3 regions of the Streptomyces sp. NPDC018610 genome follow, and region 1 is predicted to be linked to each of the others. Evidence: riboswitches for the same ligand, from Rfam matches in the RefSeq annotation. Region 1 holds a riboswitch; each other region holds the start of a gene.

Region 1 (3,734 bases):
CGGGCATACCGTCGAGCGCGAGCCCCGGTCCGCCTCCCCGCGTCCGGGGCACCCAGATCCCACGCTTCTTGCCTATCGGGAGGCACCCCATGGCAGAACTCCGCTACGGCGAAGACCCCGAGCCCTCCGATCCGTCCCCGGCCGGACCCCTGTACGTCCCGGTCCGGCCGGGCCCCTGCGGCTGTGTGGCCCGGCTCTTCCGCACCCCACTCGGCGACCGCACGGCCGTCGGCTTCACCTCCGCACTCCGGCTGACCGCCACGCTCGGACCCGACCAGGCGTGGATCCCTCTCGCCGAGCCTGCACTGCGTGCGCTGGCAGCCCCGCTCGGTGTCACCACCGTCACGGTGGACCCGCAGCTCACCGCCCCGGCCACCAGGCCGATGCCCGCACCGACACCGGCGTTCGCAGCCTGAAAGGGGAGGACACGATGACCACGGTTCACGAACCCATCACTGCTGCCGCTGAGTTGGCGGTATGGCCCGCTTCCACCACCGAGCCCCGCACGGGCGACCTCGCCGTGGGCGGCGTACCGCTCGCCGAGGTCGCCGACCGCTTCGGCACCCCCGTCTACGTCCTGGACGAGGCCGAGGTCCGCGACCGCTGCCGCACCTACCGGGACGCCTTCCCGGACGCCGAAATCGCGTACGCGGCCAAGGCGTTCCTGTGCCGGGCCATGGCCCACTGGATGGACGAGGAGGGCCTCGGGCTCGACGTCTGCTCCGCCGGTGAACTCGAACTGGCCGTCACCACCGGATTTCCAGCCGAGCGGATCCTGCTGCACGGCAACGCCAAGTCCCCACGCGACCTGGACACCGCGCTGCGCCTGGGCGTCGGCCGCATCGTCATCGACAGCCCCTCGGAGATCGCGAGGCTGGCGGCGGCAGTCGGCCCGGACGGGCACCAGAAGGTGATGGTGCGTGTGGTGCCCGGGATCAGCGCCGGCGGACACGAGAAGATCCGCACCGGAACGGACGACCAGAAGTTCGGCCTGTCGATCGCGGACGGCTACGCCCAGCACGCCATCACCCGCATCCTCGACCAGCCCCAGCTCGAACTCACCGGCCTGCACTGCCACCTGGGCTCCCAGATCACGAGTGTCAAGCCGTACCTCGTAGCCGTGCGCCGCCTGGTCGGCCTGATGGCCCGCCTGCACGAGCAGCACGGACTGGTCCTGCCCGAACTCGACCTCGGCGGTGGCCACGGCATCGCCTACCGCCCCGGTGAGCCGGCCCTGGACCTGACGGCGCTGGCCCGCAAGGTCCGTACGGAACTCGTTGACGCCTGCACGACGGCCGGGCTGCCCGTTCCCCGGCTGATCATCGAGCCGGGCCGGGCCATCGCGGGCCCCGCCGGGATCGCCGTGTACCGCGTCCTGTCCGTGAAGCACACCGGTGAGCACGTGTTCGTGGCCGTGGACGGCGGCATGAGCGACAACCCGCGCCCGGCCCTGTATGGCGTCCGGTACACGCCGCGCCTGGTCGGCCGGCACAGCACGGCGGACCGCGCCCGGGTCACCGTGGTCGGCCGGCACTGCGAGGCGGGGGACACCCTGGCCGCCGACGCGGAACTCTCCGCCGACGTACGTCCCGGAGACCTGCTCGCCGTCCCCGTGGCCGGCGCCTACCACCTGTCCATGGCTTCCGGCTACAACCTGGTCGGCCGCCCGCCCGTGGTCGCCGTACGCGACGGATCCGCCCGCCTTCTTGTACGCCGCGAATCCCTGGAGGACATCCGCAGCCGTGACGTGGGCCTGTAGCCCCAGATGTCTCCCGGGCGGGTCGGTCTTTTCTCCCCATGCCGACCGTCCCGCCCGGGCCGTGCAGGAAAGCGCACGCCTGCCTCCCGACAGACACTGACTGGACCGCACGATCGGCCCTGGCGAGGCCCCGATGTCTGCTCCTGTGCCCCTGACGGCACTGTCATCCAGATGTCCTGAGATGATGACCGGGACAACAGGCGACGGCGGTCCGAGGAAGCCGGTGTGAATCCGGCGCGGTCCCGCCACTGTGACCGGTGAGCGAATTCCGGCAGGCCACTCCCCAGTGCGGGGTGGGAAGGCGGGGCGAGCGGCGACCCGGGAGCCAGGAGACTCACGCGGTCGCCTCCTCGAGCAAGGCCGGGGCGGATCTCCCCGGGAGGGGAGTGGTGTGATGCCCGAGAGGCCGGCGAAAGAGGCGTCAGGCGAGACTGTGGAGGGGAAGGGTCCGGTGCCCTGCCGAGTAGTCGTATGCCGCGATTGCTGCTGTGGCAGCCCCAAGGTGACCGGAATCGATCACGCCGCACAGACCGCGCGGCTGCGGGCGGAGGTGCCGGTGCGCATCTCCGAGTGCCTCGACGTGTGCGACCAGGCCAACGTCATCGTCGTACAGCCGTCCGCCGCCGGCCGTGCCGCCGGTGCCCGGCCGGTCTGGCTGGGGCTCGTCAACGACACGGACGCGACGGAGGACATCATCGCCTGGGTACGCGCCGGCGGCCCGGGAATCACTCCGTTGCCGGACATCCTCGACCTGTATGCCTTCACCCCTCCGCGCCGCACTGGTACTTCCTGAGGCTTGCGCGCCGGTGGGCTCCCACCCCGTAGCGCCGGAGAACCAATGTCGTGAAGTCCGAATGAGGGGCGTCAAATCCCCATAGGATGAGCACAGTTCGACCGCACACAGGACCGTGATCGGTGTGCGCGCGAGCTGTCAGCACGACAACCGCATAGGCGCGTGACTGGGGGAAGCCGGTGGGAGTCCGGCGCTGACCTGCAACCGTGTGCGGCCGTGAGGCCGCGAGTCGGGATACCCGGCGCGTGCCGCGAATCGCTTCCCACTGTCATGGTCTGCAGCGCGGAGCCGAGAGCCTCGTTCGGGTCGCCCCATCCGGTGCGTCCAGCCGTCGTGCACCACGGCGATGGACCCGCCTTCTCAGCCGCGGGTCCCGCTCGTACGGCGATGGGCTGCGGGCCACCCATAGGAAGGCTCGAGCCTTGCACCGTACATCCGCACGCCGCACCGTGATCGCCGGGGCCGCTCTCGGACTCGCCCTCGCCTCCGCTCCGGCGGTCGCACACGCCCAGAGCACGCCCGGCACGAACGCTCCCGTCAAGGTGACCCTCACTGTGCAGGGTCTGGACGGGCTGCTGTTCAAGGGGAAGATCAGAACCCGTGGCCACGAGGTCACGACGACCACAGGCGGCACGCACAGATGTGACGGCACCAACGGCGGCGCCAACCCCTCCGCCGTGCCGACGCCCACGGCCGCGCTCGACGACGCGGCCCGCAAGCGGCACTTCACCTGGGACGGCACCTGGTACGCCTCGTTCGACGACTTCTCCGTCGACACCATCAAGAACGTCAGTGGGGGCGGCGCCGCCTACTGGAACATCTCCGTCAACGGCACGCCGACTCCGGTGGGCGGCTGCCAGTTCAAGCTGAACGCCGGCGACAAGGTCGCGTTCACCTGGACGGCGTTCTGACCCCTGCCCGTGATCACCTGCCGGGGAACGGACGTGCCTCGGCAGGTGTGACCGGCTCTCCGGCCCGCTCGCCGTGGAGGACGTGGGCGAGCACCTCGGCCCCGCGCACCACGCGTGGTCCGGGGCGGTTGAAGTAGGCCGGGCCGTCCAGCACCCAGACACGGCCGGATCGAACCGCAGGCAGCTCGGACCAGCCTGGCAGACTTGTCAGCAACTCTGCTTCCCTTAGCGTGCGTTCAGGAGGAAAGCCGCACGGCAGGACCAGGACCAC
Region 2 (3,734 bases), on a different contig from region 1:
GCCGCCGTCGTCGTCCCGTCCACGCCCGGCCACGAGGGCAGGGCGTCCGAACTCCCCGGCGGCGTGGGCTGGTCCTTCGAGGAGTTCGCCGCCACCGCGGCCGAGGTGCTCGGCAAGCCGGTGCGCTGCCAGGCGCTGGCCTCCGAGCAGGAGCGCGAGCAACTCCTCGCGGCCGGCCTGGACGAGAGCACCGCCGCCTTCCTCGTCCCGCTCAACGCCGACATGCGCGACGGCGCCATGGCCCCGCCTCCGGGGGCCTGGGCCGCCGGGCACGAGGAGTGGTGTGCGCGGCAGGTCCCACGGTGCGTGAGGACAGCCCCGAAGCAGCCCCCGGGTGAGGGGCTGCTCCACCACACGCCCGCCCGGCCCGGCAACGGCCGGGCCGGGCAGACGGCTGGGTCGGCTCAGGCGGGGGCGACCAGGCCGCGGTGCCGGCTTCGCCCTGAAGATCCTGTGGCGGGTGGCGCTGATCGTCCTGGTGGTGTGGCTGCTCGGCTTCGTGATGCGCTCCACCAACGCAGGCGGCGGCCGCGGCCGCTGGTACCGATGGTGACCTGACATCGAACACATCCCCCCGGTAGGGCCCAGTCGGCAACGGCTGGGCCCTGTCGGCTTGTCCGACGAATGGCCGGCGGCCGCATCGGGCGAACGCGTCCGGAAGGGATTTCGGGGTAGGTGTGGTGCAGTCGGGGGCGGGGCGGACACGCGCGCCAGGAACCCGCGCAGCCTCCATGTCGCGTTCCGCCCCCGACCTCACTCGAACCGGGACGCCCGCGGTGAGGGCGCGCCGACACGCACGGGATGCCGAACCCGACGAAGCGACAGGCGAGGAAGGCGGCCATGGGTTCGCGGTTTAAGTCGCCCAGGAACACTGGTCTGATGTCGCTGAAGGCGGCACGCCCTGAGAGGACCTGGGTGCCGCGAGATCCCTCAGCTCGCCGAAGCGGCGCGATGCCGACGGCGTGGAGGCGAGCACCGGCTGAGCTCCTCGGGCGGTCAGATTGCCCGGCCAAGTGGCTTGCAGCGTTCCAGCAGGTCGGAAGTGATCGGGTCGACGATCCGGTAGCGCACCACACGTCCCTCCTTCTCGCCCGCCACGACACCGGCGGCGCGCAGCAGGCGCAGGGCCTGGGAGACGGCGGGATCGTTCATGCCGGTCGCGATCGCGAGGTCCGACACCGCGAGCGGGCCGGTTCGGTGCAGAGCCATGAGCAGGGCGAGGCGTCCGGGGTCGGAGAGCAGGGAGAACCGCTCGGCCCAGGCGTGGACGTGGCCGGGCTCACCGATGGCGGCGATGGCGTCGCAGACCCGATGGCCGTCGATGCTGCGTCGGCCGGCGCGCTCTGAAGGGACCAGGTGCATGGGGCCATCTTCGCAGGCGGACGATTGTGATCTTGCGCACCTGCACGGCTGCGCAGCTATGCAGCAATGAGCGGAGCCTCCTATCGTGTCCGGGCCGTGGTGCTCGGGAAGACCGGTGACGGTCCCTCGCTGGTGCAGGGATCCAGACCGGAGCGGCCCTCGCCACTGTGATCGGGGAGTTTCCGTCCCAGCAGCGCACGGTCACTGTCCGCCGCCCGGCGGATGGGAAGACCGGGACGGACACGCGCGCACCCGTAAGCCAGGAGACCGGCCACGGCACTTCACGAAGTGATCCACGAGGTGCTGGAGCGTGACCGCATGACCCTGCCCACCGGGCCGACCCCTTTCCGCTGGCGGCGTGAGGACACCGTCCGAACCGCCGGACTCCTGACGGTGATCGCCGCGCTGCACGTCGTGGCGTTCGGCGTCCTGTTCCTGCTCGTCGTGCCGGGGCACTACGAGACAGGTTCCAAGGCGTTCGGGATCGGCCTCGGCGTGACCGCCTACACGCTGGGCATGCGACACGCTTTCGACGCCGACCACATCGCCGCCATCGACAACACCACCCGCAAACTGATGGCCGACGGCAAGCGGCCGATCTCGGTCGGCTTCTGGTTCGCCCTCGGCCACTCCAGCGTAGTGATCGCCATGGCCGCCCTGGTCGCCGGAGGCGCGCACGTCGCCGGCACCCTGCTCGACAACGACTCCCGCACCCACCAGACGCTCGGCGTGGTCGGCACGACCGTCTCCGGGACCTTCCTCTACCTCATCGCGGCGCTCAACCTCGTCGCGCTCGCCGGCATCCTGCGGGTCTTTCGGGCGATGCGATCGGGTACGTATGACGAGGACGCCCTCGAACAGCACCTGGACTCCCGGGGCTTCATGAACCGTGTCCTGGGCCGTTTCACCAAGTCGATCACGCGCCCCGGGCAGATGTACCCGCTGGGCTTCCTGTTCGGCCTCGGCTTCGACACCGCCACCGAGGTCACCCTGATGGTGATGGCGGGCAGCGGTGCCGCGGCCGGACTGCCGTGGTACGCGATCCTGTGCCTGCCGCTGCTGTTCGCCGCGGGCATGAGCCTGTTCGACACGCTGGACGGCACCTTCATGAACTTCGCCTACCAGTGGGCGTTCTCCAACCCGGTGCGCAAGGTGTTCTACAACCTCACCATCACCGGCCTGTCCATCGCGGTTGCCTTCCTGATCGGGACCATCGAACTGGTCGGGGTGCTGCACGAGAAGCTCGATCTGAGCGATGCGGTGACCGGCTGGATCGCCGACCTGGACCTGGACAACGTCGGGTACATCATCGTCGGCCTGTTCGTGGTCGTGTGGGCGGCCGCGCTGGGGTACTGGCGACTGGCCAAGGTGGAGCAGAAGTGGGCCGCCCGTCTCGCCGACGGCGGCTGACGACCGGCGGGGTGTGATCCCGGGGAACGGGCCGCGGCGGATGACGCAGAAGCGGGCGATTCCGATCCGTGGCCGCCCGGTCGTTCCACCAGCCGTGCACCACAGCCCGGAGGCGGACACGAGCTGCGACCGATCACCCGTCTGTGCCCGGAGTCGTAGGCTGAGACCGCCGTCTTGTGCAGAGCCGTGCAGCGGCTGCTGAAGGCGCGCCGTCAGCCGGTGAGGCTCACCGCTTCCACGCCGGCGAAATGGCGCAGGTGAGCGTGTGGCCGCAACCCTCGCAGTAGCACCGCGGTGGGCTATCCGTCATCACGGACACCTGCATAGGGGCGTCTGGCCGCTGCTGGAGCGGAGCCATCGCCGGCCGATGCCGCCGCCGGGCACCGCCGGCGGCAGCATCGGCCGGCGACGGTCCACCGGGCCACGGGCCGCCGCCCCCACCCTGGTCCTCAGTCCCGCTGCCTGACCCGGCCGACGCCCCACCGGCGCGGCCCGGCATCGCGACTGCCGGGGCCCGGGCCCTTGTGTGCCCGTGCGTTCCGGTGGCGACGAGCGTTTCGAAGGGACTACCTGGAACGGGTTGTGTCGGTGGCCTGGGTGAGCTGGGCGTCATGAGCGGGGCCGGACACAGTGTCCTGTGTCCGGCCCGGCTGCTTTTTCCGTGATCTGCTCGGTGCCCGGTTCGGTCAGTTGGGCAGGCGGTCCAAAAGCCAGCTGCAGAGTTCCTCGGTGACCTTGGTGTGGCGTTCGTTCTGCGTCGCGCAGAGGTAGTCGTCGACCCGCGCCTCGTCCGGGTCGAGGGAGTCGATGTCCGTGTACAGGTCTTCGTGGGTGTCAAGGCCGCAGAGGGCGACCGCGCTGACGGCCGGGACGAAGCAGTGGTCCTTGACCGGGTTGTCGACGCCGAGACCGATGACCTTGTTGAGGGCGTCGGCGAGGATCTGGAAGCTTTCGAGGGTGCC
Region 3 (3,734 bases), on a different contig from region 1:
GGCCCGTACGGTCACGTCCCCGAGCGTGCGCTGCGAGCAGACGGCGGCGGCGCTCGGCCTGGACGCCGTGGCGTCGCCCGAACTGGCGGGCTCCGACATGGGCCGCTGGCGTGGCCGCACCCTGGACGAGGTGATGGCCGCCGAGCCGGAGTCGGTGGCCCGCTGGCTCGCCGACCCTGGCTGGGCGGGCCATGGCGGTGAGTCGGTCCAGGAGGTGTGCGAGCGGGCCGGAAGCTGGCTGGACGCCACGCGGGAGGCGGACGGCAGGATCCTGGCCGTGGTCGAGCCCGACCTCGTACGGGCCGCCGTCGTCCACGCCCTGGGCCTGCCCGCCGCCGTCTTCTGGCGGCTGGACGTGGTGCCGCTGACGGCCACGGAACTCAGCGGACGGGCCGGGCGGTGGAACCTGCGCCTCGGGCGGCCGCTGGACGGACCGGGGTCATCGGCCACCAACAGCCGTTGAGGGCGACACAGTTCAGGATGTCACGACCGGTGACGGAGCAGCGGGGACGGTGTCCGGTCTCGACGGGAAAGCCCGCGACAGCCCCCGGATGGTTCCGAAGGGCCGTCGCGTGTCCCGATATCGTCAGTTCGGGGCGGAAACCGTACGCCCGGACGCGGCCGTCGCGGGCTTGGGATCGAGCTGCCGTTCGGCCAACTCGCCGAAGAGCAGGCCGAATCCGCCCCACAGCACGGTCTGGACGGCCAGTGCGGACAGGCGGAACCGCCACAGCAGCGCGGCGGGGAAGTCCTGCGGCACCTCGTTGATGACCGGCAGGAACTCGTACGCCGACCCGATCACGACGGCGAACGCGGCCACCGCGACGACCGTCGCCCACCAGTTGCCCAGGACCGGCGCCAGGCGCTTGCCCAGGATGACGGCGGCGACGGCGAGCAGCACACTGAGCACCATCATCAGGAAGTACAGCGTGGTCCGCTTGCCGATGGTGTCGGGTTCGCCGACCGACGGCGGGTTGGCCGGGTACTTGAGGAACGGCACGACGTACACGGCGAGCAGCGCGCAGCCGGACAGCAGCAGCGCGGTCGCCCGCGGGCCGAAGCGGCCGACTCGGCCCATGGCGAAGCAGTAGGCGAGCGCGGCGATGCCGCCGAAGGCGACCCCGTAGACCAGGACGCCGGTGGCGAGGCCGGCGGTGGACTGCAGGGAGCGGGAGACGACCTCCATCTCGTGCTCGTGGGAGTGCGCGTCCTCGAAGCCGATCGCCTTGTCGACGCTCGGTTCACCGAGGAGGTAGGCGACGACGAGGGCGAGCACGCCGGCGGCCAGGCCGGCGAGCATGCCCCGCACGAGGAGATTCCTTACCGTTGCGGAGTTCATGGATGCGCGGCGTCCCTCGCGTCAGTGGCAGGGGAAGCCGAGCAGGTGGCGGGCGTCGTGGACCCACTCGTGGACGTCCGTGCCGCTGAACACGGAGGTGGCGCCCTGCTCGGCGCCGACGAAGTACAGCAGGACCAGCATCAGGATGCCGAAGAAGACCGCCCAGGGAGCTATCGCCTTCAGCGGCAGCTTCGCGGGGATGGCGGGAGTGGTGGCTGTCGGCTGGGCGACGGTCTGCGCCATGGCAGAACCTCCTCCGGGAATTCGCGTCCCATGTCGGTGGTGCACTGGACGACGGCCACGGGTCTGACTCGCGTGACACCCTGTCGGGGCGTCACGCATACAGTGGCGCGACCGTGCCGGATTCCCACCGGCTTCCGTCTCGCCGTCGTCGATATCGGACCGACCTTACCGCGCGCAGCGGACACGGCCAAGACCGCGTCCACCTGGGAAGATCCCACCGCACAGTGGACGGACCGGGCAATGACCGGGCGATGACCGGGCAACGGACCGCGCAGTGGGACGTCCGGTGGTTCGAGCCGTTTCGCGCGCCGGGTCGCTGCCTCTGTGCGCCCCACCCCGTTGCGGCGAAACGACCACCGTTCCCTGGTGTGGCGGCGGTCCGCTGTGGTTGTCTGGGGCCATGACCGTGCTCGTGACCCGCCGCCACGTCGACTACGTGCGTGTCACCACCACGGGTTGTCGCGCCGTGAGCTGAGCCCGTCCCGTTCCTCCGGCCCCTCCGGCCTGTCTTCTCCCACCGCGCACCGCTCACCGCGGCACGTCGAACGCACCCCGATCCGGGCGTCGTTCGCGGCCCCGCGCGGTGTCTCCGTGTTTCCCGTCCCCGCGCCGCGGGCGCCCTCGCCCGCCGCGAGCAGTCCTGTCCTCCGCCCTCCGCACCAGGGAGCAGCCACCATGAGCCAGCCCGTCGACTCCGTCACCGCCGGCCACACCCCCGAGGAAGTGCCTCCCGGCCCCGACACCTCCGCGTGGTCCTTCGAGACCAGGCAGATCCACGCGGGCGCCGCACCCGACCCGGCGACCGGCGCCCGGGCGACGCCCATCTACCAGACGACGTCGTTCGTCTTCCGCGACACCCGGCACGCCGCCGACCTGTTCTCGCTGGCGGAGCCCGGCAACATCTACACCCGCATCCACAATCCCACCCAGGACGTCTTCGAGCAGCGCGTCGCCGCCCTGGAGGGCGGCGTCGCGGCCGTGGCGCTCGCCTCCGGGCAGGCCGCGGAGACCCTGGCGATCCTGACGCTCGCGAGCGCCGGTGACCACATCGTCTCCAGTTCGTCGCTGTACGGCGGCACCTACAACCTGTTCCGGCACACGCTGCCGAAGCTGGGCGTCGAGGTGTCGTTCGTGGACGACGCGGACGACGTCGAGGCCTGGCGGGCGGCGGTCCGGCCGAACACCAAGGCGCTGTTCGCCGAGACCCTGGGCAATCCGCGCGGCGACGTGCTCGACGTGCGGGCGGTCGCGGACGTCGCGCACGCGGCCGGGCTGCCGCTGATCGTGGACAACACCCTCCCGACCCCCTATCTGCTGCGTCCCCTGGAGCACGGGGCGGACATCGTCGTCCACTCGGCGACCAAGTTCCTCGGCGGGCACGGCACGGCGATCGCGGGCGTGGTCGTCGACGGCGGGAGCTTCGACTTCGGGGCGCACGCCGACCGGTTCCCGGACTTCACCGAGCCCGACCCCAGCTACCACGGGCTGCGCTACTGGCCCGCGCTCGGCCCGGGCGCCTACGCCGTCAAGCTGCGGGTGCAGTTGCTGCGCGACCTCGGTCCGGCCCTCTCCCCGCACTCCGCCTTCCTGCTCCTGCAGGGCGTGGAGACGCTGAGCCTGCGCCTGGAACGCCACTCGGCCAACGCCCTGGCCCTGGCCGAGTGGCTGGAGCGGCGCGACGAGGTCGCCGCCGTGCACTATCCGGGGCTGAAGTCCAGCAAGTGGTACGAGGCGGGACGGAAGTACCTGCCCCGGGGCGCGGGCGCGCTGGTCTCCTTCGAGCTGCGCGACGGCGTCGAGGCCGGCAAGCGGTTCGTGGACGTGGTCGAGCTGTTCAGCCACCTCGCCAACATCGGCGACGTGCGCAGCCTGATCATCCACCCGGCGTCCACGACGCACAGCCAGCTCGACGAGGCCCAGTTGGCGGCCACCGGCGCCTCCCCGGGACTGGTGCGCCTGTCGGTCGGGATCGAGAACCTCGCCGACCTCAAGGCCGACCTGGAGGCGGGGTTCCGCGCGGCGAAGGGCGCGTCCTGAGCACCGTGCCGACGCCCTTCGGGGTCCCCCTCCCGCCGGCCTCCGGGGCCTGGCGGGAGGGGGACCCGCCCGGGCGTCGCCGGTGGCACGCGCGGGACGAGCCGCTGCCCCTGGA

The links. A riboswitch is a leader RNA that binds a small molecule or an ion and turns the genes downstream of it on or off. The one in region 1 is predicted to bind cobalamin.
Region 2: another riboswitch for cobalamin. It lies ahead of ACH5A8_RS25655 (HoxN/HupN/NixA family nickel/cobalt transporter); the one in region 1 lies ahead of ACH5A8_RS06950 ((2Fe-2S) ferredoxin domain-containing protein).
Region 3: another riboswitch for cobalamin. It lies ahead of ACH5A8_RS29670 (CbtB-domain containing protein); the one in region 1 lies ahead of ACH5A8_RS06950 ((2Fe-2S) ferredoxin domain-containing protein).

The regions. Positions count from the first base shown of each region.
Region 1 is NZ_JBISAL010000002.1:347,708-351,441, reverse strand. Features, by position in the region: gene ACH5A8_RS06960 (SAV_915 family protein) at 90-416, shown strand; gene lysA (diaminopimelate decarboxylase) at 431-1,759, shown strand; cobalamin riboswitch at 1,973-2,095, shown strand; gene ACH5A8_RS06950 ((2Fe-2S) ferredoxin domain-containing protein) at 2,154-2,552, shown strand; cobalamin riboswitch at 2,669-2,813, shown strand; gene ACH5A8_RS06945 (DUF4430 domain-containing protein) at 2,975-3,463, shown strand; gene ACH5A8_RS06940 (cobalamin-binding protein) at 3,477-3,734, opposite strand, start outside.
Region 2 is NZ_JBISAL010000010.1:240,638-244,371, reverse strand. Features, by position in the region: gene ACH5A8_RS25665 (hydrophobic protein) at 395-553, shown strand; gene ACH5A8_RS25660 (ArsR/SmtB family transcription factor) at 997-1,362, opposite strand; cobalamin riboswitch at 1,443-1,653, shown strand; gene ACH5A8_RS25655 (HoxN/HupN/NixA family nickel/cobalt transporter) at 1,681-2,772, shown strand; gene ACH5A8_RS25650 (esterase/lipase family protein) at 3,459-3,734, opposite strand, start outside.
Region 3 is NZ_JBISAL010000013.1:50,158-53,891, forward strand. Features, by position in the region: gene ACH5A8_RS29660 (histidine phosphatase family protein) at 1-463, shown strand, start outside; gene ACH5A8_RS29665 (CbtA family protein) at 587-1,339, opposite strand; gene ACH5A8_RS29670 (CbtB-domain containing protein) at 1,361-1,582, opposite strand; cobalamin riboswitch at 1,618-1,761, opposite strand; gene ACH5A8_RS29675 (bifunctional o-acetylhomoserine/o-acetylserine sulfhydrylase) at 2,258-3,619, shown strand; gene ACH5A8_RS29680 (homoserine O-acetyltransferase) at 3,625-3,734, shown strand, end outside.